DNA from 3 places in the Bacillus sp. 41-22 genome. Region 1 is predicted to be linked to each of the others. Evidence: predicted binding sites of a transcription regulator. Region 1 holds the regulator's gene; each other region holds the start of a gene.
The links. Region 1 encodes NrdR, which represses ribonucleotide reductase genes. Its sites were predicted from a motif close to AACACNATATATNGTGTT; they were not measured.

Region 2: nrdI (class Ib ribonucleoside-diphosphate reductase assembly flavoprotein NrdI) is a predicted target of NrdR. The motif match lies at 4,135-4,152, and genes of this name have one in related genera.
Region 3: LCF45_RS17355 (anaerobic ribonucleoside triphosphate reductase) is a predicted target of NrdR. The motif match lies at 2,705-2,722, and genes of this name have one in related genera.

What each region holds. Positions count from the first base shown of each region.
Region 1 is NZ_CP084035.1:4,402,018-4,412,318, forward strand. Features, by position in the region: gene ytxC (putative sporulation protein YtxC) at 1-54, opposite strand, end outside; gene dnaI (primosomal protein DnaI) at 444-1,382, opposite strand; gene LCF45_RS22540 (replication initiation and membrane attachment family protein) at 1,416-2,822, opposite strand; gene nrdR (transcriptional regulator NrdR) at 2,968-3,429, opposite strand; gene speD (adenosylmethionine decarboxylase) at 3,626-4,009, opposite strand; gene LCF45_RS22555 (glyceraldehyde-3-phosphate dehydrogenase) at 4,395-5,423, opposite strand; gene coaE (dephospho-CoA kinase) at 5,533-6,135, opposite strand; gene ytaF (sporulation membrane protein YtaF) at 6,189-6,821, opposite strand; gene mutM (DNA-formamidopyrimidine glycosylase) at 6,894-7,724, opposite strand; gene polA (DNA polymerase I) at 7,737-10,301, opposite strand, start outside.
Region 2 is NZ_CP084035.1:1,342,041-1,352,341, forward strand. Features, by position in the region: gene queE (7-carboxy-7-deazaguanine synthase QueE) at 1-438, shown strand, start outside; gene queF (preQ(1) synthase) at 457-954, shown strand; gene LCF45_RS06830 (YkvS family protein) at 1,005-1,190, opposite strand; gene LCF45_RS06835 (hypothetical protein) at 1,444-1,602, shown strand; gene LCF45_RS06840 (histidine phosphatase family protein) at 1,684-2,286, shown strand; gene LCF45_RS06845 (GNAT family N-acetyltransferase) at 2,347-2,925, opposite strand; gene LCF45_RS06850 (hypothetical protein) at 3,187-3,381, shown strand; gene LCF45_RS06855 (hypothetical protein) at 3,407-3,724, shown strand; gene nrdI (class Ib ribonucleoside-diphosphate reductase assembly flavoprotein NrdI) at 4,202-4,561, shown strand; partial or broken gene LCF45_RS06865 (ribonucleotide reductase N-terminal alpha domain-containing protein) at 4,548-5,246, shown strand; partial or broken gene LCF45_RS06870 (ribonucleoside-diphosphate reductase subunit alpha) at 5,648-7,033, shown strand; gene nrdF (class 1b ribonucleoside-diphosphate reductase subunit beta) at 7,128-8,096, shown strand; gene LCF45_RS06880 (APC family permease) at 8,521-9,870, shown strand; gene LCF45_RS06885 (Glu/Leu/Phe/Val family dehydrogenase) at 10,053-10,301, shown strand, end outside.
Region 3 is NZ_CP084035.1:3,404,564-3,414,864, reverse strand. Features, by position in the region: gene LCF45_RS17375 (glycoside hydrolase family 18 protein) at 1-936, opposite strand, end outside; gene LCF45_RS17370 (acyl-CoA thioesterase) at 1,046-1,465, shown strand; gene LCF45_RS17365 (HesB/YadR/YfhF family protein) at 1,543-1,833, opposite strand; gene plsY (glycerol-3-phosphate 1-O-acyltransferase PlsY) at 1,943-2,539, opposite strand; gene LCF45_RS17355 (anaerobic ribonucleoside triphosphate reductase) at 2,765-4,621, shown strand; gene nrdG (anaerobic ribonucleoside-triphosphate reductase activating protein) at 4,618-5,070, shown strand; gene LCF45_RS17345 (response regulator transcription factor) at 5,089-5,766, shown strand; gene LCF45_RS17340 (S1C family serine protease) at 5,970-7,211, shown strand; gene LCF45_RS17335 (CoA-binding protein) at 7,291-7,704, shown strand; gene parE (DNA topoisomerase IV subunit B) at 8,083-10,047, shown strand; gene parC (DNA topoisomerase IV subunit A) at 10,049-10,301, shown strand, end outside.

The DNA of each region.
Region 1 (10,301 bases):
TTGTCTGTATACGTACACAGCATCATTTTTTTCTTCGAAGCAAATTTCAATCACTTTTGTCCCCCCTTTTATCCCCGCTCTAAAGGATTGCATCTATACGTTACAAATCCTATAAGAGTCCGATCTATGGAAGTTCACTCTTAGTAGAAACCTATCTCCCATCGTTAGAACATCCACTCGATATGGCTTGCTAATTTTATATATATTAAGGGAGGGAGAAAAAAATGATACAAGCTACTCTGAAAAAATGATTAAAATAAAGTGAAACTTTAATCAGTGGAGGTTTTGTCCATCCTCCACTGATTATTAGCCCGCACCAATCGGGCTTTTACGGGCAGCAGGGCTCCCACCTAACTTCTTTGCTTTACAGCCGAATTTTGAGGTGGGAGTCTTACTGCCCGCCAATAGCGGGATAAAAAAGAGCAAGCTTCTCAGCTCGCTCTTTACTTATTACGACGATTTTTCCCGCCAATTGGGATTGGCTTCGCTAAATATTTAATTCGTTCCATAATACGGGCCGCTTTCATCTCTTCTGCTTCACCGCGCTGTGTATACGTTAAATGATGTTCCAACTGTTTGAAATCAAAGTTAGATGTAAAGAACGTCGGTAAGTTTTCCAACATACGGAATTGCAAGATTGCACCGAGTACATCATCACGTACAAAACTTGACATCGCTTCTGCCCCGATATCATCTAACATTAATACTTGTACACGTTTGACAGCATCAATCTTTCCGCTAATCGAATTATCTTGAATCGAACTTTTGATTTCACGTAAAAATTCAGGGAAGTATACGAGCATCGAACTAATTTTCTTTCGCGCAAGCTCATTTGCAATTGCCCCTAAAAGATACGTTTTCCCTACACCAAATTTACCGTACAAATATAAACCTTGTGCTTTTTTACCTGGTTCGTATGTGTTTAAAAATTCATTCGTTGCACCTATTGCATCAATACGTGCATCTAAATCTGAAGGGTCTAAATTTTCCATAGTTGCCTGCAAAATGTCAACCGGCATATATACACTTTGAACGAGTTTTTCATATTTTTTTCTCTCATCATATGCTACTTTTCTAATACAACGATCGTATTGAATATCAATCATCTTACCTTGAATGACGAGCTTCGGCTCATATCCTTGTAGCATATTTTTACATGACCCTAAATCTGGACAATCCGCACACCCTACACTTTGTCCAATATATTCATATAACTTCACAAGACTTCGTTCAATCATAGAAGTCGTTACTTCACCTTTATGTTCGTCTATAAATTCTTTCACACGAGGGTGCGCCATCACTTCTGCCTTTAAGACTTCATATCTATTTTTAAAGTTTTTATTTTCCATTAATTTCGTAAATGAATTTTGAATATGCTCCATTTTCTCACCTCAAAGAGCGTTCATTTTCTTTTATTAATCACGCTTATATTTTTTCAATACTTCTTCTAATCGTTTCCGTTCATCTTCTAACGTACTTGCATCTTTTTTCGCACTTACGTCATTTTTTACAGGTTCTTTCTCTTCTTCTTTCGACTCTTCTTTAAGCCAATCTGGTACCATTTCTTTTCGCACTGTTTTCTTCGCTGTACGACCTTTTTTCTTCGTCTCAGCCCACTCTTGATATTGACGATTCTCTTCTTTCGCTAGCGCCATCGCCTCGCCTACTGTACCGACCTTTTTTCGCGCCCAATGTCCAGCAATCTTCTCGACATACGTTTTAGCAAGCTTCATATCTGAGCGTAGCATAACGTAATAAATAAGTACATTCACAACCCCTGGCGTTAACTTTTGATTTGTCATTACATCCTCAACGATTTGCAAGTCCGCTTTCGTCGCCTCTGCACCGCCTGAAATCTCTTTCAATAGTTGTTTTGGCGAGATTTCCTCTAACTGTTTCATTAGCATCTCTTCTTGCGTAGATGGCTCTTTCTCTTTCATTGTACGAGCAGCATGAGGTTGCACTCTTTCACTTAATACAGGTAACGCTTGACCATTTTCGAATTGATACCAATCGCGTGCTCCCTTCCGAAGCCTTTCGATATCAATTGTTTGCACTTCTGTCACTGCGCCAAGAACGATATTTTGCATCGATAACACATCCACACCGTACACATAAGCGAGTGTAATAACACATTCTCTCACTTGATCTGTAATCGCCTTTTTAGGAACAAGGGCTGATAGTCCGTCTACAAATAACGAGAAATCAAAGAAATCGTTCCAAACTTTCGGAGCATCCCCATTCTCGTTACTTGGCATAATTGTCGTTTTCGGGATACGCAGTTCTTCTTGCGCATATTCAAACTGACCTGGGTTAAACGAATCAAATATATCGTTGAAGGAGCGCGTAACATTTTCATAAGAAGCAAAATCGAATTCTTCTTCTAAGAAATATTGCTTTACTTGGTTGTATTTTGTCCGACTCAAGCGATTATATAAAAAGATACTTAAAACAATATCATCAAAAAACTGCTTCGGAGATAAAGGTGGTTGCAATTCATATATAAACATCCGAATATCTTTTTCTTTCTTAATATATACATTTAAAAGACCAATCGCTTCTAACTTTACTCGTTCCCCATATATTTCAGGAAGTTGCATTTGCATAGTCACCATAAGGGAGTGATGTGTATTCTCTTTTCCAAACACACGATCTTGCTCTAACTCTCCCCATAGTGTCATGTATAAGCTAAAAGCTCTACTACCTATTAACGGCTGATACAACATCGTTAATACTTTCCGGTCGTAATTATGTAACAACCCTTTCGCACTTACTTTATAACGATCAATCGGCAATAGCTCCATCCATGACTGTTTTTCCATTCTTGCTTTTCCTTTCTCTCATCCAATCTAGCCTACATTTCACTCGTTCTATCTTTATTATATAATTTATTAGCGAAAAAGAGCTATTAGCTTCCGCTTCTAGCTCTCTTATCTCGTTTACTTACAGTATATAAAGAGATTCCTTCTACTCTCTCTCTTTTTGCAGTATATCTTTTAATTCTTCAATAAATACATTTAAATCTTTAAATTGACGATACACAGAAGCAAAACGTACGTACGCAACATCATCAATATCACGAAGTTCTTCCATAACAATTTCACCAATCATATCACTTTTCACTTCTGATATACCTAAGTTACGAAGTTCACGCTCCACACTTTGTGTTACTTCCTCTAACTGCCTTAAAGATACAGGTCTTTTTTCACACGCTTTAATTAAACCGCGTAAAATTTTCTCTTTATTAAACTCTTCTCGTGTTCCTTCTTTTTTAACAACGATAAGAGGTGATTCTTCTACTCTTTCAAATGTCGTAAAGCGACTTAAACAACTTTCACACTCTCTTCTTCTTCGAATAGAGCGCCCCTCGTCTACCGGACGCGAATCTAACACTCTTGTTCCATTATGAAAACAGGATGGACAACGCAATTCATTCACTCCTTTACACTATAATCTTTATTCTTTCGCTACTCACCTACATGTGAAAATATATATACAATATTATATAACTCATTCTTCTATAATGACCACTCTAAGTTATTACATATCGTGATCCTATTTTATATAAACTAAAAAAGAGGTGCATTATACACCTCTTTACATTTTAAATCAATTATGTTCTTTTTTAAAGAGCTTTTGTTTCTCTCTGCTTAATTTCGAAGCTACCAGTGCCTCGAGGAAGCTCGATGCTCTCACGCGTTTTCGCGTTTAAACCTTCTGCAATATATTCTGCAGCAACATTTGGATCAATACGATCCCCACAAGTATAAACATCAATACTTGCGTAACCGTGCTCCGGAAAGCTATGAATTGTTAAATGTGATTCCGAGATAATTACTACTCCACTTACACCTTGTGGTGCAAATTTATGAAAAGCAACCTCACGTACTTCAGCACCAGCTCTTAGTGCTGCATCCACAAATAATTGTTCAATATACGGCATGTCATTAAGCTTGTCGAAATCGCAATCCCAAAGTTCAGCAATCACGTGACGACCCATCGTATCCATAGTATCCATTCTACAGTTCCCCCTTGTAAATTTATTCTAACTGTTCGAATTGAAAACTAATTTGCAATTTGGCTTGCTCCACTACCACGGGGGAAAGTTAGTCCAGAGAGGTCCTAACCCTTTAAGTAGTGACTACGTACCTCAGCTCTTAAGTTTACGAGTGTTAGTATACTTTGTTTATTTTCATTTTGCAACAACAGTTTTTTCGATTTTCTGTCATATTTTCCTCTTTACTTTTCCCTAAAAAAAATTAATGATTCACGAATACAGTAATCCCAACGTTTCGTGGTATGTCCACTATTTAAAAATATACTTATATAATTTTTTTCCTTTTCAGAAAAAAATAAAAAAGAGGGCAAATTTTCACTTGCCCTCTCTCGTTCACTTAAATATGTTGCACATTTTTTTGTTTCGCTAATTCATCAACAACTAACGTTACAAGATCTACAACACGACGAGAGTAGCCCCACTCGTTATCATACCAAGCAAGTACTTTCACTTTACGATCACCCATTACCATTGTAGACAAACCATCAATAATAGCTGAGTGTGTATTTGTATTAAAATCGATAGACACTAAAGGCTCTTCGCTGAATTCTACAATTCCTTTTAATGCACCGTTTGCAACAGTTTTGAATGCTTCATTAATATCTTCAACTGTTACATCACGTTTTACGTCTACTACTAAATCAACAAGAGACACGTTTGGTGTTGGTACACGAAGTGCCATACCATGAAGTTTTCCGTTTAAGTGTGGAAGAACTTTTGCTAGCGCTTTTGCAGCACCCGTCGTTGTTGGAATGATGGACTGTCCGCAAGCACGCGCTCTTCTTAAATCTTTATGTGGGTTATCAATATTTTTTTGGTCATTTGTATAAGCGTGAACAGTTGTCATTAAACCGTTTTCAATTCCGAACTGCTCATCTAACACCTTTACAACAGGCGCTAAACAGTTTGTTGTACAAGATGCATTTGAAATAACAGTATGCTTTGTGATATCTAATTGGTCTTCGTTCACACCAACTACGATTGTTACATCTTCATTTTTACCAGGTGCTGTTAAAATAACTTTTTTCGCTCCAGCTTCAACATGAAGAATTGCTTTTTCTTTAGAGTTAAATTTACCAGTTGCTTCAATTACAACTTCAACACCTAGATCTTTCCAAGGCAACTCCTTTGGATCGCGGTTGTTTAAAAGGCGAATCATTTTCCCATCAACTAGTAAGTGATCTTCAAATGCTTCCACTGTTCCGTCAAACTTTCCATGAACTGTATCATATTTAATTAAATGCGCTAACGTTTCTGATGGATAGCTTGCATTTATTGCTACAATTTTGAATGCGCTTTCTTTTATTGCTTGACGAAATACCATTCTCCCGATACGTCCAAATCCATTAATTGCCACACGAGTCATAATATGTTATCCCCCTTGAATGCGTTATACTATTTATCTCCAATCCCAATAATAGTATAACACAAAAAGGAGATATGTCACTAAGCATTTTCATTAATTTCACAATTTTTTAATCAATAATGTTCCATTCTTTCAAAATAGAAGCTAATTGTGTTTTCGTTCCAGTAATTGTGCCATCATTATAAATTACCTCATCTGCCTTCTTTACTTTTTCTTCTAATGGCATTTGAGATTGAATACGAGCCGTTGCTTCTTCTTCTGAAAAGTTATTTCGTTTCATTAAACGTTCCAATTGCGTATTCGGTGTGACTGCTACAACTAAAACACGATCAACGAGATTTGTTAATTTACTTTCAAACAAAAGAGGGATATCTAACACAACCGCTTGCATACTTTCTTTTATGTACATCTCCTTTTGTGCATTCATTTCTTCACGCACCGCAGGATGAACAATTTCGTTTAACTGCAATCGTTTTTCTTCATTATAAAAAACGACACTCCCAAGCTTTGGTCGATCAAGCTCTCCATCTTTTTGTAACACTTCCGTTCCGAACACCTCTACAATTTTGTTATATGCCGGTTTTCCTCGTTCTACAACTTCTCGCGCAATAATATCTGCATCAATAACCGGTATACTCATTTCACGAAACATTTCTGATACCGTACTTTTTCCGCTTGCAATGCCTCCTGTTAATCCAATTACTACTGTCATAATAATCCTCCTCACAATATTAAAGGCGCGAAACTAATGTTCCACGCCCATACTTACATTTTCCAAATTCCAATAATAATGAGTAATACCCCAGGCAGGAATGTAAATTTTTGTAACCATTTCATATTTGATAAAATCGTACCGAGCTTCATTCCAATAAATAAAAATAAAGAACTCATAACCGCGACTAATACCGCCATCATCGCGGGTGCATAACCTAATAAAGATGCACCAATTCCAGCACCAAACGAATCTATAGAAAGAGCGATACCGAGAAGTAGCGCTTCTCCTGCAGAGATAGTTCCTGATTTATCAAAATCTGCAACAGTCGGCTTCCGCAAAATTTGAATCACTAACCCTAGCGAAGCAATTTCTAGCTTCCAAACCTTTTCCTCTTGCTTCGGTTCTTCTTTTTTATCACTTCGAAAAAATTGATATAATACCCAAATACCTATTCCAATAAGAACAAATCCGCCGATACGCGTTGCGATAACAGGTGAAAATATTTTCGCGATCATATGTCCAATTCCCATGGAAACGAGCATTACAGCTGCTGAACAGATCCCGATAATTATAATTGATCTTAGTGGAATTCTTACGCTCCTTAACCCGTATGTTAGCCCTACACTACAGCTATCTAAGCTTAATGTAAAAGCTAATAAAATAAGAGATAAATAAAGGTACATCGGTAAGCTCCTCCCTTATACATAGCTCTGCTCTATGTATATGACAAATGCCTATCCGATGTTATCCCTTTTCTATATTCTAGGTTGGCAAATTGGGCAGTAATGTGTTCCCCTTCCGCCAACAACTGTTTTTTCTAATAGCGTACCGCAAGTCACACACGGTTCTCCTTTTTTCCCATATACATTTAGAAGTTCCTGGAACGAACCAATTTGTCCTTGTGAATTAATATACGTTCTAATTGTACTTCCGCCTCGCTTAATAGCTTCGCCCAGCGTTGTAACAATCGCCTCGTAAATTCTTTCTATTTCTTCTTCTGTTAAAGATGCAGCTTCTCGTTCTGGGTGAATTTGAGAACGGAATAACACTTCATCTACATATATATTTCCAAGCCCTACTAAAAGACGCTGATCTAATAATACGACTTTTATTTTACGATTTGTTTTTTGCAATCTTTCTTGTAAATACTGCGGTGTCAATTCAGCATCAAATGGCTCCGGGCCTAAGTCAGCAAGAGGCATTTGATTCAACTCTTCACCTTTCTTAAAGAGATGCATCGTACCAAACTTTCTCACATCTTTATAATGTAATTCAGTTCCATCTGTAAATAAGAAACGGACGTGCGTATGTTTATCAATCGGCTCATCCTCTTGATGAAGTAAAAACTTACCTTCCATGCGCAAATGTGAAACAATTACATAGTTCGTTACATACAAAAGCAAAAACTTACCTCTTCGCTTTATATTTTCAATTGTCTCGCCTCTTAGCATTTCTTTAAAAATTTCTGCATCATCCGGTCGTTTTACTATTTTGGGATAAGTAATAACGACATCTTCAATCGTTTTTCCTGTTACAAGATTTTCAAGCGTCCGTCTAACGTTTTCAACCTCTGGTAATTCCGGCATTTCATCACGTCCTTATTTCGCATCGTACCAAGTTGGACCGTACGAATAATCAACTTTCAATGGAACGGCTAGTTCAATTGCATGCTCCATTACTTCAGGTACAAGCTTCTCTAATTTTTCAATTTCTTCTTTTGGTGCTTCAAATATCAATTCATCGTGTACTTGCAGAAGAAGACGCGCTTGTAATCCTTCTTCTTCTAGACGATCTGCCATAATAATCATCGCTTTTTTAATAATATCAGCCGCACTACCTTGAATTGGTGTATTCATAGCTGTACGCTCAGCAAAGCTACGTAAATTGAAATTACGACTCGTAATTTCCGGAATATAACGGCGACGATTTAATAATGTAACCACATATCCTTTTTGTTTCGCATCTTTTACGATTTCATCCATGTATTCTTGTACACCAGGGAAACTTTCTAAATACTTTTCAATAAATTCCGCTGCTGCTTTTCTTGTAATTCCTAAGTTTTGCGAAAGACCATAATCACTAATACCATACACAATTCCGAAGTTAACAGCTTTTGCTTGTCGTCTCATGTTAGATGTTACTTCGTCTTTCCCAACACCAAATACATCCATAGCTGTTTTCGTATGAATATCCATGTCATGTTGGAACGCTTCAACTAACCCTGGATCATTTGCAATGTGAGCAAGCACACGAAGTTCGATTTGTGAATAATCAGCCGCGTACATGATCCATCCTTCTTCTGATGGAACGAATGCCTGACGAATCTTTCTTCCTTCTTCTAAGCGAATCGGGATATTTTGTAAGTTCGGATCTGTTGAACTTAATCGACCTGTTTGCGTTAACACTTGATTAAAACGAGTATGGATTTTAGATGAATCTTCATGTACGACTTTCAATAAACCTTCAATGTAAGTTGAATTTAGCTTTCCTAATTGACGGTAATGTAAAATATTTGGAATAATTTCATGACGATCCATAAGTTTATCTAATACATCCGCCGACGTAGAATAACCTGTTTTCGTCTTTTTAATAACTGGTAAGTTTAAATTCTCAAACAGAATAATCCCAAGTTGCTTCGGTGAATTAATATTAAATTCTGTTCCCGCAAGCTTATAAATTTCCTGTTCCATTTCCTTTAATCTACCTGCAAGTTCTTCTCCCATATTACGAAGACGCTCCGTATCAACTTTTACACCTTTCACTTCCATATCAGCTAATACACGTGCAAGTGGTAATTCTAATTCCGTAAATAATTCATATTGCTCGTTCTTTTTTAATTCTTCTAAGAACGTTTGCTTTACATCATATAATACATGCACTTTACGAGCTACATGCTCCGCTACTACCTCTAGCTCCGGAACAGCACGCTTCGCACCTTTCCCGTAAACTTCTTCGTCAGATTTTACGGCATGCGTTTCTTTCATTTTCGCTACAGTACGGAAATCTTTATCTGTATCGGCTGGATCAAGTAAATAAGCGGCAATTAATAAATCAAAGTCAATCCCTTGAATATCTACACCTTTCCACTTGAGAGCAACGATAGCACGCTTCGCATCAAATGTATGTTTTCTCATTTCTCCATTTGCAAGCCACTCTTTAAAAGCATCCGATTTAAGAGCAACATCGGCTGGAATGAAGTAACAACCATTTTCATTTTGAATACCAAAACCTTGAATATCGGCTTTATGATAATTATCTTCTTGCACTTCAACAATAAGCGCACTATCTTGCTGAAGCATTTCTTCTGTAACTTCTTCTACAATATCAAATGTAATATCATCTAATTCGGCTGGAGCCGTTTCCTCCGGCGTAACACCTAACTTATTTAAAAGGGATGTAAATCCTAAATTCTCGAACATTGGAATCAAATCGCTTGGTTCATACCCTTTATATTCCATATCATCTACATGCACAGTAATCGGTGCGTCTGTAATAATAGTCGCAAGTTCTTTACTCATAAGAGCTTGTTCTTTATTCGCTTCTAACTTTTCTTTTAATTTCTTTCCACTCACTTGATCTAAGTTTTCATATACTGCTTCTACTGTTTCAAATTGCGTTAATAATTTAATGGCTGTCTTCTCACCAACACCTGGTACACCTGGAATGTTATCCGATTGGTCTCCCATTAAACCTTTCATATCGATAATTTGCTTTGGTGATAAGCTATATTTCTCAAATAAAGCTTCTTTCGTATATTCATCTACTTCCGTAATCCCTTTGCGAGGAATACATACGAGTGTATTATCTGAAACAAGTTGCAGTAAATCTTTATCTCCTGAAATAACTTTAACATGAAACCCTTGCTCACTCGCTTCTTTCGCTAACGTTCCCATAATGTCATCCGCTTCATAATTTTCCAGCTCATAACGCGGTACATTGAATGCATCAAGCACCTCACGAATAAACGGGAATTGCTCTGATAACTCAGGTGGAGTCTTTTGACGCCCTCCCTTGTAATCACTATACGTTTTATGACGGAATGTTGTTTTCCCCGCATCAAACGCCACAAGCATATGCGTCGGTTTTTCTTCCTCTAGTATCCTCATTAACATCATTGTAAAACCATAAATTGCGTTCGTATGTATACCTTTGTCGTTATTTAA
Region 2 (10,301 bases), 2.2 Mb from region 1:
CTTTCTATATTAAAGGAGAATGGAATGCGAACAGCGGTAGAAACGCAAGGGAGTAAATGGCAAGATTGGTTGCTTCAAATTGATGAGGTAACGATTTCTCCAAAACCACCAAGTTCAACTATGAAAACAGATTTTCATATGTTAGATTCTGTTATTCATAAACTAGCAGGGAAAGATTTTAGTTTAAAAGTAGTAGTATTCGATGATCAAGATTTTGAATATGCAGTTAAGATGCACGAGCGTTATCCGAATGTACCATTTTTCTTACAAGTAGGGAATGATGATACGAAAACAGTGGATGATGCGGTGCTTATAAAAAAACTATTAGAAAAATATGAGTGGCTTATTGAAAAAGCTGTGAATTGTAAAGAAATGAATGATGCGAAAGTACTGCCTCAGCTTCATGCGTTAGTATGGGGAAATAAACGAGGGGTATAATGAGAAGGGATGTTTAAAATGGCAGGAAGATTAGATGAAGATTTAAAAGATGTAACATTATTAGGAAATCAAAATACAAAATATTTATTTGAATATAGCCCGGAAATTTTAGAGGTATTTGATAATAACCATCCAAACCGTGATTACTTTGTAAAATTCAATTGTCCTGAATTTACAAGTTTATGTCCGAAAACAGGACAACCAGATTTTGCAACAATTTATATTAGCTACATTCCAGAACAAAGAATGGTAGAGAGTAAATCTTTAAAGCTATATTTATTTAGCTTCCGAAATCATGGTGACTTCCACGAAGATTGCATGAACGTTATTATGAATGATTTAATTAAATTAATGGATCCACGCTATATTGAGGTATGGGGGAAATTTACACCACGTGGTGGTATTTCAATCGATCCTTACTGTAACTACGGCCGCCCAGGAACTAAGTATGAGAAAATGGCAGACTACCGCATGATGAATCACGATTTATATCCAGAAAAGATCGATAATCGTTAATATAGAAAGAAAGGATCTGTATGATATACAGATCCTTTCTTTCTATTATATTATGCATGTTGATTAATGACAGTATAGTTTTTATGGCTTACAACTGTAAGAGGTTCCATATCTAGTTCTCTAAAATTCTCCATAATTGTTATATCAACAATAACGGAGTTTTGATTTACCTTTTGAACACGGCCTTGCATTCCACCTTTAAATTCAATGATATCTCCAGTTTCTGCGATCTGCATAAGCAACTCTCCTTGTTCCAGTTTTCCCAAAAAAAGAATAATTTGGGCTTTTTTATTTCTTCTTATTTTGAACTATATTTACTACTTTGTAAATGTTTCCAAAGTAAAAATTCGAAAAATATTCACTTTTTGTAAGAAAATATGTAAAAAATATTGTTTAGGAGAAGAATGATGAAAATGCATACATCTTTATACGGGAGTATAATAAAAGATACAATGACCTACTAAAGTGGGAGAAATTAGGGGCTGGAAAATGATGTTTGAAATTGTGGGGAGCTTTATAGCGATTTTATTATTTTTATTTTCATATATACAGTTGAAGAAAGTGCGTCATCATGAAACAACTACATATTTTGATGGACTGGATGGTGTGCACAACTCGATAACACATGATAGTGGTGGGGATATATAACTTTCTTTTTATGCATGGTATGATGGCAAGAAGAAATAGTACGTAATATAGTTCGTAAGTGATGAATGGGGAGTGGAAAGAATGCGAATTTCTTTTATTCGTCATGGTCGTTTGGACAGTACTATAGAGCCAATGACAATTATTTTATTTCGTGAATGGATGAAGCAATATGATTTAGGGACTACAGTAAAAGAAACTCCTATACCAATTGAAACAATTGAGGCGATTGAATCAGCGAAACTGGTTGTAACGAGTGATCAAAGGCGCGCTGTACAGTCAGCGGCTGAGTTATTGGATTCCCTATCTTTTGTGCAAAATCCTCTTTTTAGGGAAGCGGAAGTTCCAACGAGTTTTTATGCTCCAAAATGGTTGAAATGTAAACCGAATGTATGGATGTTTATTGGACGTACACGATGGATAGTTGGTTATAGTAAAGAGGTTGAGTCTTATAAGGAAGTACGAGAAAGAGCAAGGCAAGCCGCTAATATGTTGCACCGCTATGCGCTCGTACATGGACATATTGCCCTTGTAGGTCATAGTTATTTTAATGCGATGATTGGGACTGAACTGAGGGCAATGGGGTGGTCTGGTTCGCCTATTTTTCATAGGAAGCCATGGGGATGTACAACGTATACATTTCATGAGGCGATGGATGGAAATGTATTAAATACAAAATTAATTTAAAAGAGGCTGTCCCTTTGGCAGCCTCTTTCTCTACATAACAAGTAAAAAAGAATTGTCCTTTTAAGATATAGAAACCAATGACCGTAATGGTTTTATTAGATGGGCATACGATTCACCGACGAGCATAACGGTTTTATCTTCTTTGTAACCAAGTTTTTCATATAGTGAAAAAGCGCGTTTGTTTTCTAAATTAACAAGTAAGGCGATTTTTTCATGCCCTTTTTCAGTTGCATGAAGTTCAGCTGCATCGATTAATTTAGAGCCAATACCACGTCCACTGTACATACTTGAAACTGACAACGTGTCAATATAATACTCATCAAGTTCAGCTTCTTTTTCTAACGTAATGGATTCGTCTTCATGTAGTTCTCTTAAGTAGTGTATGATTGGTGCATCAAGTTGTTCAGCGTCACTACCGTGATAAACGACAATAACCCCAACTACCTTTCCACCTTGTTCAGCCACTAAACAGTTTTCATAGCTCAATCGATTATTTTCTTTTACGAACCATGTTTCAAGTCCTAGTATTACTTTTGCTTCAACTGTGCTACCTGTGATTTTTTCAGCAATTTCGTGCAGAGCGTTATACAATAAAGGTGCTACTTCTACCGCATCTGTCTTTTTTGCTTTCCGAATCATAGTATCCCTCCTAGTTCTAAATGTATATTGTAGCATAAAATAAAATATCAAACAGTGATTTGGAACTTTGTTATACAGGGTATCAAAAAGTTTGATATAGAGAAGTAGCTATGTTAGTATATGATATTTAGTGCGAATATAATAAAGTGATATAGATATAAAAATAATGAAAGTGAATTACATAATAGTAACGGGATAATTTTACCGTTGTCGACCTATAGAAGATGCGATAGAATAAAATATTGCAGAGAGGTGAAATACATGGATAAACAATTAGCAAATACAATTTTGGATCAGCTGAAAAATGATGAAATAAAGGAGTATGTTGCGACGAAAGATGTATTTTATACGTTCAGAGAAGTTGTTGTAAATCGAGAAGATTTTAAACATATTATCGGGAACGCACAGCGCGGTGGACAGGTAATTTATACATATTCAGAAACACCACGTTCATAAATAGAAGATAAAGGAGAGGAGAATTATGGGGGATTTTAAACAAGGCATATTGCCACATTGGGATTATATGTGGAAAGATAGAGCTGGGAATAGGTTTATGGGAATGGTTATGTATCCAGAGAAACGAAAATGTTCAGCAAAAATGCTTCAGAAAATAAAAAGGGCGTATGAACAAGCAGTAGAAATTAAAGTAACGGTACAAGTTCAACATACATATCAGTACGTAGAAGGAATGATCGTATACTTTGATGAAGAAGCTCCTGTATGTACAATGCTCGATAAAGATGAGAATCCACATCATATATTTGTAAGAGATATTTTGCGTATTGAGCACCCTGAATAATTTTTTTCATAAATAAATTGAAGTTCCATAATAATAATCTTTTTCTATAATAGTTATCTTTTAGTATGTAACGAGGAACGAAAGAATATGTATAATATTTAATAAAGTAAAATTGATAAATGTAATCGTTTGTTAGAACAGATTATCGTTTAATATCTGTTCTTTTTTGCGTGATGCTGGAGAAATATATTACTCCAGCATTTACTGTTTTATGACAAAAAATATTGGTAACTTTTTTAAAAATAAGGTTAAATTCGTTGACAACTTTTTTGAAAAGCACTTTATTGACATGAGTTTTAGAATGTTGTTTCATAGTCTTTGTATTGAAAAAAATCGACGGTCATGTCGAAAAGTAAAAGTTAAAAAAAGAAAGAATTTATACATATATCTTGTGTCTTATTTTGAAACGTAATACAATATATAGAGAAATCAAGAAACGACATACAGAGAATATAGATTGGAGAGGGAGGGTCGGAAATGTTAGTTGCATATGATTCTATGACAGGAAACGTGAAGCGTTTCATTCACAAATTAAATATGCCGGCCGTTCAAATTGATGAAGCTCTAGTATTAGATGAAGACTTTATTCTTATTACGTATACAACAGGTTTTGGAAATGTACCGGAACGTGTTTTAGACTTTTTAGAACGCAATAATGAAAAATTAAAAGGCGTATCTGCAAGTGGCAATCGTAATTGGGGAGACATGTTTGGTGCAAGTGCTGACAAAATCTCTACTAAATATGAAGTGCCTATTGTATCAAAATTTGAGTTATCTGGAACAAATAATGATGTAGAATATTTTAAAGAAAGGGTGCGGGAGATTGCGACACATTGAACTGAATAATGAAATCACGCAAATGCAGGACGGTTTTTATCAGCTTCATAAAGATAAAGAGGCGTTAGAAGTCTTTATGGAAGAAGCTAGAGAGAATACCGTTCATTTTAATAGCGTGGCAGAGCGAATGGAGTATATGAAAGAACATGATTACTATTACAACGTTCTGGACGAGTATAGCTTGGAGGAAGTAGAAGGAGTTTATAACATCGCTTATGGTGAAAACTTCGAGTTCCAATCTTATATGGCAGCATCTAAGTTCTATAAAGATTATGCGTTAAAAACGAATGATCAAAAACAATACTTAGAAAGCTATGAAGATCGTGTAGCAATTGTGTCATTATACTTAGGACGCGGTGATGTTGCGAAGGCAAAACACTTCGCAAGCATGATTGTAAAACAAAACTACCAACCAGCGACACCAACCTTTTTAAATGCGGGAAGAAGCAGAAGAGGAGAAATGGTGTCTTGTTTCTTGTTAGAGATGGATGATAGCTTAAATTCAATCGGCTTTAACATTAATACTGCAATGCAATTATCGAAAATCGGTGGTGGAGTAGCTTTAAACTTATCTAAGCTACGCGCACGTGGTGAGCAAATTAAAGGTATTGATAACGCCGCAAGTGGTGTAGTACCTGTTATGAAATTACTTGAAGATTCGTTTTCGTATGCGAATCAGTTGGGTTAACTTTATGGCTCAACTATAAAACCAGGTCAATTGCTGGAACGCCTGAGTATATCAAGGTAGGATACTACGAAGAAATTACGTAGCGAACCCTGAAAATCCAAGATTGCAGGAAATCAGCAGCCGAGCTCCTAAATTTATTAGATAAGGAGAAGGTTCAACGACCAAGTGGCTATGTAGGTGACTAAGTAGCTCGAACCTGGCTTCTCAAAACAACCAAATTCAAAGGGTGTATACAGTTATTATAGTTTATGCCATATTCATGTGCATCAAACATATGATAAATGGTTAAATGAAGAATTTGGCGAGAAGAAGATATGGTCTGAACTCTATAGCGATATAGAGAGGATAGCAGAAATGACTATCCCCCATACGTTTTGACGATATGGAGTAACAATATGCAACGAAAAGGTGCAGGTGCAGTATACTTAAACATTTTCCATTGGGATATTATTGAATTCCTTGATACCAAAAAAATAAATGCCGATGAGAAGAGCCGTATTCAGTCTCTATCAATCGGAATTATCGTTCCAAGTAAGTTCTTTGAGCTTGCTGAGAAAAACGAACCTTTCCATGTTTTCGCGCCTTATACAGTATTTAAAGAGTACGGAAAACATTTAGATGATATAGATATCGACGAAATGTACGATGAATTAATGAGCAATCCGAAAGTGAAGAAGAAGCCATTAGATATTAGTGCGCGTGATATGCTGATTAAAATTGCTATGATTCAGCTTGAGTCTGGTTACCCATACTTAATGTTTAAATCAAATGCAAATAACCAGCATCCACTGAAGGATATTGGAACTGTGAAGATGTCGAACTTATGTACAGAAATCTTCCAGCTACAAGAAACTTCTGAAATAAATGATTACGGTACAGAAGACATTATCCGCCGTGATATTAACTGTAACTTAGGATCGTTAAATATCGTAAACGTAATGGAAAATAAAGAAATTCGTGAAGCAGTTCATGCGGGAATGGAAGCTTTAACAGCTGTTTCTGATATGACGATCATTCCGAATGCCCCAACTGTGAAAAAAGCAAATGATGAGCTTCATTCAGTTGGACTTGGAGCAATGAACTTACATGGATATTTAGCAAAAAATAAAATCGCTTATGAAAGTGCTGAAGCGAAAGAATTCGCTCGTACATTCTTTATGATGTTAAATTACTACTCGATTGAGAAAAGTATGGAGATCGCTAAAGAAAAAGGCGAAACATTTAAAGACTTCGATAAGTCTGATTATGCAAACGGCACATACTTTGAAAAGTATGAAACGACAGATTACAGCCCAGTAACTGAAAAAATTCAGCAATTATTTGAAGGAATTCATATTCCAACAAAAGAAGATTGGACAAGTTTAAAAGAGCAAGTACAGAAGAATGGTTTATACAACTCATATCGTCTTGCAATCGCTCCGACACAATCGATCAGTTACGTTCAAAATGCAACTTCAAGCGTAATGCCAATCGTAAGTCAAATTGAATCAAGAACGTATGCGAATGCGACAACATATTATCCAATGCCGTATTTATCAAAAGATACGTTTTGGTACTATAAATCTTCTTATGATATGAATCAGTTTAAATTAATTGATTTAATCGCAGAAGTTCAAGAACATATTGACCAAGGAATTAGTACAATTCTTTATGTTAATAGTGATATTTCAACACGTGAGTTAGCACGTTACTACATTTATGCACATAAAAAAGGCTTGAAGAGTCTTTATTATACGAGAACACGTAAATTAAGCGTGGAAGAGTGCGTGGCTTGTACCGTTTAATATAAAAAGTGAGACATTATGAGCAGGGTTTTTCTGAACCCTGCTCATGCTTAGTTATCAATTTTTTATGTTTATTTAGAGAAGGGGCGATTTAATGCGTGCGGTAAACTGGAACAAAAAAGAAGATGATTTTAGTTTAATGTTTTGGAAGCAAAACATCGCTCAGTTTTGGACAGAAGAAGAAATCGCAGTATCTTCTGACAAAAATACTTGGGCACAATTATCAAAAGAAGAGCAAATTGCTTATAAGCGTGTATTAGGTGGTTTAACACTTTTAGATACGAAACAAGGTGGCGAAGGGATGCCTCTTGTACTTGTTCATCTTGAAAATTTACAAGCGAAAAGTGTATTAGCTTTCATGGGCGCTATGGAAGAAGTACATGCGAAGAGTTACAGTCATATTTTCACAACATTAGCTACTGAAGAAGAAATTGATGATATTTTTGAATGGGTAGATAACCATCCATTACTTGAGAAAAAAGCTGGTATTGTTACTAGTTACTATCGTCGCTTATTAAAGCCTGAAGTAACGAAAAAAGAGTTATACATGGCAATGGTAGCAAGTGTGTTCTTAGAAAGTTACTTATTCTATAGTGGATTCTTCTATCCACTTTACTTAGCGGGTCAAGGTAAATTGACGGCAAGTGGTGAGATTATTAACCTAATAATTCGTGACGAGTCAATTCACGGCGTATTCGTTGGTATTTTAGCACAACAAATCTTCACAGAACTTTCTGCAGAAGAGCAACAAGAAGTACAAACGGAAACGCAAGAGTTATTAATGGAACTGTATGAAATTGAATTGGCATATACAGAAGAAATTTACACTTCTATCGGTCTTGTAGAGGATGTAAATCGTTTCGTTCGTTACAATGCGAATAAAGGACTTATGAACTTAGGACTTGAGCCGAAGTTTGAGGAAGAAGAAATTAACCCAATCGTTTTAAATGGTTTACGTACAGATACGAAAAACCATGACTTCTTCTCTGTAAAAGGAAATGGTTACGTAAAAGCAACGAATGTTGAAAAGTTAGCAGACGATGACTTCGTATTCAATTTTTAATATAGTGTTATAGAAAAAGCTGTCTTTATAGAAAAGACAGCTTTTTTGCTATGAATAGTTTACATAATGTTATTATTTCATGGAAATATTTTAATCTTGTAAAAGCCCAATTTTTGAGGAAGTGGGAATCAAGAAAAAACACGGATTAAGGTTTTATTTTCATATTTAGTCGTATGAGAGATTGAATAATTTATGTCAAAATGAATAAAAAATGAGAAGAAATGAGGTCTAATTCCACCTATACGTTCTTTTTAATATTGAATTTTTAAACTCTAGAAATTTTGGCTTGAAAATTGCATGAATATTTAAAAAGCAACAAAAAGGGAGGTAGTACTCGGTGTGATATATGGTTATTTGAAAACGCTTCCTTTTGATTGTCGATTTTTAAATGGAAATTAGATAGAGAAAGTAGGAGGAATGATAGGTGGGGAAAGTAGTTGGTTTAAAACGTTCATTAGGGCTTTGGTCAATTGTTATGCTAGGGGTCGGGTATATGACACCGATGGTTGGGTTTGACACATTTGGAATCGTTTCTGAAAAAACGGGTGGTCATGTTCCAGGAGCTTATCTTATTGCATTAGCGGGGATGTTGTTTACCGCTGCAAGCTACGGAAAAATGGTAAAGGCTTTTCCTACCGCAGGATCTGCTTATACGTATACACAGAAGACAATTAGTGCAAGGCTTGGGTTTCTTGTTGGATGGTCCGCGTTATTGGATTATTTGTTTCTACCAATGGTGAACGCACTATTAACGAGAATTTATATGTCAGCATTTTTCCCAAGTGTTCCTAGTTGGGTATGGGTCATTGGCTTTGTTCTCCTGGTTACATTAATAAATATGATTAGCGTAAATGTTACTGCTAATTTCAATACGTTCTTAGTAATATTTCAAGTGTTAGTAATGGCCGTATTTGTTTTTCTAGTTATAAAAGGCTTATTAGCGGGAGAGGGAACAGGAGAAGTTTTTTCCATTCAGCCGTTTTTTCAATCAGATATACAAATATCACCGTTAGTTGCAGGTGCAACAATTCTTTGTTTCTCATTTTTAGGTTTTGATGCAGTAACTACATTTTCAGAAGAGACACCAAACGCCAAAAAAACAATTCCTCGAGCTATTTTTCTTACTGCTTTAATCGGCGGAGTTTTATTCATTACTACAACGTATTTTACACAATCTATTTTTCCAGATACATCTGTATTTAAAAATCAAGAATCAGCATCCCCAGAAATTGCGCTATATGTTGGCGGGAAATTATTTCAAGCTTTCTTTTTAGTAGGAACCCTTATGGGGACACTTGCGTCTGGTTTAGCTTCTCATACAAGTGTATCCAGGTTATTATACGTAATGGGGCGAGATAATGTAATTCCGAAGAAAATATTCGGATACATTCATCCTCGCTGGAGAACCCCAGTATATAATATTATTTTTGTAGGAATTATTTCGCTCTTCGCTATATTCATTGATTTAGAAACAGCAGCATCTCTTATTAACTTTGGAGCGCTTATTGCATTTACATTTGTTAATTTGTCTGTAATTTCTTACTATATAATCAAGAAAAAAAGATATAAGACGATAAAAGATTTCTTAAATTACTTAGTTATGCCTATTTTGGGTGCTGCTACTGTAGCCGTACTATGGTTTAATCTCAATATCCATTCACTTATTTTGGGACTTTGCTGGGCTGCTATTGGAATTGGTTACCTTCTATATGTTACAAATATGTTCCGTTCAGCTCCTCCGCAAATGCATTTTGAAGAAGCACAGGAAATATAAAAAGAAAAAGGCATCGGATAAGTTCCGATGTCTTTTTTTATATTTGATAATCATGCAGCATTGCATAAGTCACTCAAAGATTCATAAGTAAAGGGGATGACACGATATGATTAACGTAGTATTTTCACTTGGCACGATTATTGCTTTGTACAATTAGTAAAAGTATAAAGAGGGGTGTTATCGTGCCGATTCAATCAGAAAAACATACAAATACAGTTGAAGTTGAAAATCCTTTAGAGGAATTTCAAGCTATATTAAAAGAGGCGCTTCATTTTTTAAGTTATCCAGACGAAGTATTCGAATTTCTGAAAAAACCAATGCGTTTTTTAGAAGTAAGCATTCCTGTTCGAATGGATGATGGAACAACAAAGGTATTTCAAGGGTATCGTGCTCAGCATAACGACGCAGCAGGGCCAACAAAAGGTGGTATT
Region 3 (10,301 bases), 1.0 Mb from region 1:
CATTTGAGATTTTGCATATTGAAGTACTTCTTTTACAGGACCAATAGGGGAAATCGCCATCGGTGGTCCACCTTGCCAACCCCAGTCGTATGTCATAATGACGACGAAATCAACAATTTGTCCTTGTGCTTTATAATCGTGAGCCTCAAAAAATTTCCCTTTTTGATTTGAGCTCGTTTTCGGTACAAGTGTTGTACTTAATGTGTATCCGCTAGGTAAGCGTGTTTTCACATTTCGTAAAAAACGATTATACGCTTCGCGATCTTCAGGTGCCACACTCTCGAAATCGAAATGAATGTCTCGCATGCCATATTTTTCAGCTGTTTGCAAAATGTTAGTAATAAACTTGTTTTGAATTGTTGCATCGCGTAAAATAACCGAGGTCAGATCGGCACTGAAATTTCCATTTTCAATATTTGTAATAACGAGCATAGGGATGGTGTTACCTTGCGTTGCAATATTAGCGATTTTCGCTGTTTCCGTCGGTTCTTTTAAAGTGCCGTCTCTTTTTGCTTCAAAGCTGAAGTAGGCTAAATATGTTAAAAATGGATTAATAGCACGTGTAGCATTTACTAAACTTTCTTTTATCGGTATTGTTGAAGGCTGTAAATAAGCAATGGATTCTACTGCTCGTTTTGTTCCTTTCGGTATATATAATTGCTGTCCGACATGGAGAATAGATTTTAATGAAAGGTTATTAACTTTAGCTAAACTGGCGAGAGGGACGTTATACGTTTGAGAAATTCGATAAAGGCTGTCACCTGGCTGTACATAATAATTATTGCCTTTTGTATTAACGATAAGTGCCTGACCAACAACGAGTGTTTCAGCTGGATTTAGTCCATTGTCTTTTACAATTTCTTCAGGTGTAGATCCGTACTTTGATGCTAAACCATAAACACTATCACCGCTACGAACAGTTACAATTTGGATCATGTGCTTGCCCCTTTCGGTAAAAGATTCACTGTTTTTATTTTATTTTTGATTCCTCTGTATTATGATTAAATGTATGCAAGGTAGCAGAAGTGAAAGAAGGCGAATAGAAATGTTTGTAGCAGAACATGAAGTTGAAATCCGCTATGCGGAAACAGACCAGATGGGTGTTGTTTACCATTCAAACTATTTAGTGTGGCTAGAACTTGGGCGCACTAAACTTATACAAGAATTAGGATTTTCATATGTTGAAATGGAGAAAGAGGGAATTATTTCTCCTGTATTAGACTTGCAAATTTCATATCGTAAAGCGATGCGTTACGGAGAAAAAGCTATTGTGAAAACGTGGGTTGATACTGTGAGCCCGCTCCGCGTTGTATATGGATATGAAATTTATAATGGTGATGGCGAACTTTGTATTACTGCAAGCACGACGAATATTTGTGCGAAAAAAGAAGGGTTCCGCCCTGTATCATTTAAAAAATTATATCCTGAGTGGTATGCGAAATATGAGGAAATTAAAAAGAAATAAAGTGAAACTTTAATCAGTGGGGGTCTTACTACCCGCAAATAGCGGGATAAAAAAAGCGTGGCAGAAGCCACGCTTTTTTATTTTTCATAATTAAATTGAGGGAAATCATCACCGTCGTTAAGTGTAACTAATAAATTATGTCCATCGAAGAACCACTCATCATCGCCTTCAATAAAGAAGTTAATACCTTCTTCTTGAGTTTGAACAGCAGGGTGCGCAGGGTCATCTTTACGAATACCTAAAGAAAGTCCTTTTTGCACAGTACTGCAACCGCCGTATTGTACGAAAAGGCGTATTGTTTCACCCGATTGTAAGTTTAATTCGTTTTTATACCATTGTGCTGCTTCTTTTGTTACGGAAAGATTCATGTATAGTTCCTCCAAATTATGTTGCTTTTTCTTTTAGTATAAAAAATAACGCAAAAAGACGCTATTAATATGCTTCACGTTTTCTTTTTGCGTTATGTGGGTTACGATCTTATTTTTGCTTTTTTGAAAAGTTTGCTTTTGGTTCAGTTTTATTTATAATTCGTCCGATATTTGCACGGTGTTTATAAATAACCATACCTGCTAATAAACACATCGCAATAATGAAGATTTTATCCCCGCTAACAATGGATGCAATAACAGCAACGACAGCTGTTATCATAGAAGAAAGTGATACGTATCTTGTTGTAAATAAAAGGCTGAAAAAGACAACAGCTAATATTGCAAAAACAACTGGTGAATAGCATAATAGCACCCCAGCAGAAGTTGCAACTGCTTTCCCCCCGCGGAATTTTGCGAAGATCGGATAGACATGTCCAAGAACAGCGGCTAATCCAAACCATAGTGGGTGAATATCTGACCCGAAAATAATCGGTAGACCTGTTGCTAATGTACCTTTTAAAATGTCAGCAATTGTTACGATAAAACCTGCTTTTTTCCCTAATGTACGGAATGTATTTGTTCCGCCTAGATTACCGCTTCCATGCTCACGAATGTCGATTCCATAACCAATTTTTCCAACGACTAATGCAAATGGAATCGAACCGAGTAGATAGGCAACGATAAATAAAAGATATGTAATAACCATGAGTTCAGTCTCCTTTATACAAATGTGTTGATAAAGGGTAAAAAGAGTTTTTCCCATTTATTGTACCATACATTTGTAAAGAGCACATTTCTTTTTTATAAATGAAAAAGTCATTAATTTTTAAAAAAACTTTCACAGGAATGTTACATTTTTCACAGGAACAGAAGAACTATATGTTGTATGATTTTAATCAAAAGACAACAACATGTTGGTGGAGGGTTATGAATGTTGAAACAAAATGTACGTGGAGAAGAATTAATGAAAGTATTTGAGACAATTATCCACGGTAATGAACAAGATTTAATGCAGGAAAATGCAAATGTAGATGGTCGATCTCCAATGGGAGTAATGGGAACGTTCGCATCTGAGAGCGCAAAGTATTATGCAGTAGAAAAATTATTATCAGATCAAGTGAAAAAAGCGATAGATCAAAATATATTATATCCACATGATTTAGATTTTTATGCAACAGGAACGACGACTTGTTCGCAAATTCCGTTAGCGCAAATGCTAGCTAACGGTTTTCATACTGGACATGGACATATGAGACAACCGCAAGACATTAAAAGTGCGTTGGCGCTTTCTTCAATTATTTTTCAGGCGAATCAAAATATGCAGCACGGTGGTCAATCGTTTGCACTCTTTGATATTGATTTAGCTCCATATGTGAGAAAAACAGTAAAGAGACATAAAAAACGACTACAGTCATATCCGCTTACGAAAGAACAAATAGAGGAATTTGCATGGAAAGAGACAGAAAATGATACGTATCAGGCGTGTGAGGCTTTCGTTCATAATTCAAATAGTATGCATAGTAGGGGCGGGGGACAAGTACCATTTATTTCTATTAACTACGGAACAGACACATCGAAAGAGGGAAGACTTTTAATTAAGCAACTTTTAAAAGCGACGCAAGCTGGACTTGGTAAAGGAGAAACACCGATTTTTCCTATTCAAATTTTCAAAATGAAAAAAGGGGTGAACTTTGAAGAGTGTGATCCGAACTATGATTTATTTGAATTAGCGTTAGAAACGACCGCTGAGCGATTATTCCCTAACTTTTCGTTTTTAGATGCTCCATTTAATGCAGTGCACTATGATGGACGACCTGAAAGTGAAGTATGTTACATGGGATGTCGCACTCGTGTTATGTCTAATATACATGGAGAAGAAACGGCAATAGGAAGAGGTAATCTGTCGTTTACTTCTATTAATTTAGTGAAATTAGGGCTAATTAGTGGATCGAAAGAAGCGTTTTTTGAAGCGCTAAGTTATTATTTAGATTTAGGCGTTAAGCAATTATTAGAGAGATTTGCTTATCAATGTACAAAGAGAGCAAGAGATTTTCAGTTCTTATATTCACAAGGTGTATGGCGCGGTGGAGAGACGTTACAACCTGAAGATGCTGTGGCACCGATTTTAAAACAAGGGACGTTAAGTCTTGGTTTTATCGGTCTTGCAGAATGTTTAGTAGCGTTAACTGGAAAGCATCATGGAGAAAATGAAGAATCGTGGAAGCTTGGATATGAAATTATTTCCTTTATGAGAGAGAGAATGGATAAGGCGATGGAAGAACATCAACTCAATTTCTCTGTAATTGCAACGCCGGCAGAAGGGTTATCAGGAAAGTTTGTGAAAAAAGATAGAGAAGAATTTGGTGTAATTAGCGGTGTGACAAATCATAATTATTATACAAATTCGTTCCATGTACCGGTGTATTACAATATTCAAGCGATAGATAAAATTCGATTAGAAGGACCGTTCCACGCTCTTTGTAATGGCGGACATATTACGTACATTGAACTAGATGGTGCAGCTGTGCATAATCAAAAAGCGTTAAAGCAAATTGTACAAGCGATGGCGCAGTACGGAGTGGGGTACGGTTCAATTAACCATCCTGTTGATCGTTGTAAGTGCTGTAGTTATCATGGCATTATCGGGAATGAATGTCCGAGTTGCGGGAATGAAGATGAGAGTGAAATAGAAAGAATTCGCCGCATAACAGGATATCTTGTTGGAGATATGTCAAAGTGGAATAGCGCGAAACGTAGTGAAGAGATGGATCGGGTGAAGCATAAATGAAAGTTATGAATATCATTCATGATAGTGTAGTAGATGGAGAAGGATTGCGGACAGTCGTGTTTTTTGCGGGCTGTCCGCATCGTTGTATCGGTTGCCATAATCCGAAATCATGGAATGTTTGCAATGGAACTGAAATGACGGTAGAAGAAATTGTGAAAGAGATTGAAAAAAATTCATTAACCGATGTAACATTTTCAGGCGGAGATCCATTTTTTCAAGCTGCTGAAGTGAAAAAAGTAGCAAAAGCAGTGAAGGATTTGAGAAAAAATCTATGGATTTATACAGGTTACAGGTTAGAAGAGATACAGAGTGCTCAAAATAATGATATGATAGAATTGTTACATTATGGGGATGTTTTGGTCGATGGAAGATTTGAACTTGATAAAAAAGATTTAACACTTCCATTTCGCGGAAGCTCCAATCAACGTATTATTCGATTGAAAGAGTAAAAAGGCGGGATAGGTTATATGAATAAAACAGTATTACTTGTTGAAGATGAAAGAAGATTACGTGAAATTGTTAGTGATTATTTTCGTAATGAAGGCTTTGAAGTAATCGAAGCGGAAGATGGAAAAAAAGCGCTAGAATTATTTGCTGAACATACAATTGATTTAATTATGTTAGATATTATGTTACCAGAAATAGATGGTTGGTCTGTTTGTAGACGAATTAGAAAAGAGTCAGCGGTACCAATTATTATGCTGACAGCACGTTCTGATGAGGATGATACATTACTAGGCTTTGAACTAGGTGCAGATGAGTATGTAACAAAACCTTTTAGTCCGAAAGTGTTAGTAGCTCGTGCAAAGACGTTATTGAAACGTGCGGATGGAGCGGTAGGAGTATCAGAAGAAAATACTATGTCTTTAGCTGGAATAGAAGTGAATCGACTATCTAGAACAGTTTTAGTAGATGGTGAAGAAATTATATTGACACATAAGGAGTTTGAACTTCTTGTTTATTTAATGGAGAACAAAGGAATTGTGTTGTCACGTCAACATTTATTAGATCAGTTATGGGGATATGATTACTACGGTGATGACCGAACGGTTGATACACATATTAAAAAACTGCGAAATAAGCTAGGAGATAAGGCGAAGCATATCGGCACTGTTATTCGAGTAGGTTACAAATTCGAAGAATAACCTTTAATTTACTATGCATCCCGGCTTTGGGATATAGCAAATTTACACTCTCCTTTGTAGGTGGAATGTACAAAAAATACTTTTCTTGTCTACAATGGTAGATAGGAGTATTTTTTTAATTGGATTTCACGATGAGTTCACAAGAAGGACACAAAATGTGACTATACTGAAAGTACGAATTCACCAGGGAGGGGAAATAAAACATGGGATATTACGACGGACCGAATTTGAATGAAGAGCATAGTGAAACGAGAGAAGTGAAAAAATCAGGTAGTAAAAAAGGATATTTTTTCACAGGTTTAGTTGGAGCTGTAGTCGGGGCGGTTTCGATTAGTTTTGCAGCACCGTACATGCCATGGGTGCAAAATAATGATGCAGCTGTTTCGTCATTCAATTCTAATAAACAAGTAGAAGGAACTGTAGTTCCAGTTGTAAATAAGGCGAAAAATGAAACTGATTTACCGGGAATGATCGAAGGCGCGAAGGATGTTGTTGTAGGTGTTATTAATATGCAACAAAGTGTTGATCCATTTGCAATGCAACCGACAGGCCAAGAGCAACAAGCTGGCTCAGGATCAGGTGTTATTTATAAAAAAGCAGGAAATAAAGCGTATATTGTAACGAACAACCATGTAGTAGATGGAGCAAATAAACTTGCTGTAAAACTAAGTGATGGTAAAAAGGTAGATGCAAAGCTTGTAGGGAAAGACCCTTGGTTAGATTTAGCGGTTGTAGAAATTGATGGATCTAATGTAAATAAAGTTGCCACTTTAGGTGATTCAAGTAAACTTCGTGCGGGTGAAAAAGCGATTGCAATCGGTAACCCACTAGGGTTTGATGGAAGTGTAACAGAAGGTATTATTAGTAGCAAAGAACGTGAAATTCCAGTAGATATTGATGGCGATAAGCGTGCAGATTGGAATGCTCAAGTTATTCAAACAGATGCAGCGATTAACCCAGGTAATAGTGGTGGTGCGTTATTTAACCAAAACGGTGAAATAATTGGGATTAATTCAAGTAAAATTGCACAACAAGAAGTTGAAGGAATTGGATTTGCTATTCCAATTAATATTGCAAAGCCAGTTATTGAATCCCTTGAAAAAGACGGAGTAGTAAAACGTCCAGCTCTTGGAGTAGGTGTCGTTTCATTAGAAGATGTGCAAGCTTATGCAGTAAATCAATTAAAAGTGCCAAAAGAAGTAACAAATGGAGTTGTATTAGGTAAAATCTATCCAATATCACCAGCGGAAAAAGCTGGTTTAGAGCAATATGATATAGTAGTAGCGTTAGATGATCAAAAAGTAGAGAATTCACTTCAATTCCGTAAATATTTATATGAAAAGAAAAAAGTAGGCGAGAAAGTAGAAGTTACATTCTATCGCAATGGCCAAAAAATGACGAAAACAGCTACATTAGCAGATAATTCAGCTACAAAGAATCAATAATCGGAATAAAAGAAAGTCTCTTTCATGTTGAAAGAGACTTTCTTTATCGGATATACTAAAGGAATAGGAGGGATAAATTATGATAATTGAAAACCCAACTCGTACGGAAATTGGTGAAGTATTAAAGAAAAGTAAAACGATTGCAGTTGTTGGATTATCAGATAAGCCAGAACGCACATCGTATATGGTTTCAAAAGCAATGCAAGATGCTGGGTACCGCATTATTCCAGTAAATCCAACAGTAGATGAAGTACTCGGAGAAAAGGCAGTTTCTTCACTGACGGATATTAAAGAACATGTTGATATTGTAAATGTGTTTCGTCGCTCAGAATTTTTAAAGGATGTTGCGAAAGAGTTTGTAGAGATTGATGCAGATGTTTTCTGGGCACAATTAGGAGTACAAGATGAAGATACATATAAACTTTTACAAGAAAAAGGCTACACAGTAATAATGGATCGTTGCATTAAAGTAGAGCATGTAATGACAAAATAGTATAGATTTTAAAGATAGAAAGATTGATTCAGCCCTCACTTTTTACATAAGTAGGGCGGATGAACGAGGTGTTCATCATGAGATTTTTTAAAGGCTGTTTTTGGGGATTGTTACTTGTTATCCCATTTTGGATATTGATCATTTGGATCATGATAAAGGTTTGGAATGTATAATGTTGGAATACATATCCATTTCTCGTTGACAAACGATTATTTTTCTGAAATAGTAGCCTAGAGGAATCCTTGTGAAAAAAAACAAGGATTTTTCTATTGAAAATAGTATATAAAAGAGATAAGATAACTTGCCAAAACTATAGTCGAGGCGTTATTCTATAATAGAAACATATGTTCTGATTTGATTAGGAAAGGGGCAAGGAGTTTGGCGAAGCATCAGTTCCAATATAATGAAGATGCAATCCAAGTGTTAGAAGGACTTGAAGCCGTTCGAAAACGCCCGGGTATGTATATCGGGAGTACGGATAGCCGTGGATTGCATCATTTAGTATATGAAATAGTAGATAACTCCGTTGATGAAGCATTAGCGGGATTTGGCGACGAAATTTCTGTCGTAATACATAAAGATAATAGTATTAGCGTAATTGATAAAGGGCGAGGAATGCCTACGGGAATGCATAAGCTTGGAAAGCCGACACCTGAAGTTATTTTAACTGTACTTCATGCTGGTGGTAAGTTTGGCCAAGGAGGCTATAAAACGAGTGGTGGTTTACACGGTGTTGGGGCATCAGTTGTAAACGCCTTATCAGAATGGCTAGTAGTAACGATTAAGCGAGATGGTAGCATTTATGAACAACGCTTTGAAAATGGTGGTACTCCTGCAACGACGTTAGAGAAAATCGGGAAAACGAAAGAGTCTGGTACAACGATGCACTTCAAACCAGATACAACTATTTTCAGCACAACAAATTATAATTATGAAACATTATGTGAGAGATTACGTGAATCTGCATTCTTATTAAAAGGAATGAAAATCTCGATAAAAGATGAACGTAATGATTTAGAAGATGTGTTTCATTATGAAACAGGAATTGAGGCTTTCGTTTCATACTTAAACGAAGAGAAAGATTCGATTCATCCAGTTGTATATTTCTCGGGTGAGCAAAATGGAATTGAAGCAGAGTTAGCGTTTCAGTTTAATGATGGTTACTCAGAAAACATTCTTTCGTTTGTAAATAATGTACGTACAAAAGACGGTGGTACACACGAAGCTGGATTTAAAACAGCAATGACACGTGTGTTCAATGAGTATGCTCGTAAAGTTTCTTTATTAAAAGAAAAAGACAAAAATTTAGAGGGTACAGATATTCGAGAAGGATTAGCTTCGATTGTTTCTGTACGTGTACCAGAAGACGTACTCCAGTTTGAAGGGCAAACGAAAGGGAAACTAGGTACAAGTGAAGCTCGTTCTTCAATTGATGCAATTGTATCTGAGCATTTAGCTTACTTTTTAGAAGAAAACCCGGATGTAGCTACACTTCTTGTGAGAAAGGCAATTAAAGCAGCACAAGCACGTGAGGCTGCTCGTAAAGCGAGAGAAGAAGCGCGTACTGGTAAGAAGAAGAAAAAATCAGAAGGTACTTTAAGCGGGAAGTTAACACCTGCACAATCACGTAATCCTCAGAAAAACGAATTGTATTTAGTAGAGGGTGACTCGGCTGGTGGTTCAGCAAAGCAAGGGCGAGATCGTCGTTTCCAAGCGGTACTACCATTACGTGGTAAAGTAATTAACACGGAAAAAGCAAAGCTTGCTGATATTTTTAAGAACGAAGAGATCAATACGATTATTTACGCAATTGGCGGAGGCGTAGGGAATGAGTTCGCTGTTGAAGATATTAACTACGATAAAGTTGTTATTATGACCGATGCAGATACGGATGGAGCACATATTCAAGTGTTACTACTGACGTTCTTCTACCGTTATATGAAACCACTTATTGAAGCTGGTAAAGTATTTATCGCACTTCCACCTTTATATAAAGTAAGTAAAGGAAAAGGGAAAAGTGAAGTAATTGAATATGCATGGTCTGATGAAGAATTAGGTGATGTAACGAAAAAGGTCGGTAAAGGCTACATGTTGCAGCGCTATAAAGGACTTGGCGAAATGAATGCCGATCAATTATGGGAAACAACGATGAACCCTGAAACACGTACGTTAATCCGTGTGAAAATTGACGATGCATCAAGAGCTGAGCGCCGAGTTACGACATTGATGGGGGATAAAGTAGAACCTCGCCGTAAATGGATTGAGCGTAATGTACAATTTGGTATGCAAGAAGAAGGAAATATTTTAGAAAATGAAATGATTATGGAGACGGAGGTGGAATAACATGCAGGCAGAGAAGTTTCATGACCTCCCGCTTGAAGACGTGTTAGGTGACCGCTTTGCACGTTATAGTAAATATATTATTCAAGACCGCGCGCTTCCAGATGCGCGTGACGGTTTAAAACCGGTACAAAGACGTATTTTATATTCTATGTATGTAGAAGGAAACGTACATGATAAAGCGTTTCGTAAATCAGCTAAAACAGTAGGTAATGTTATCGGTAATTATCATCCACATGGTGATTCCTCTGTATATG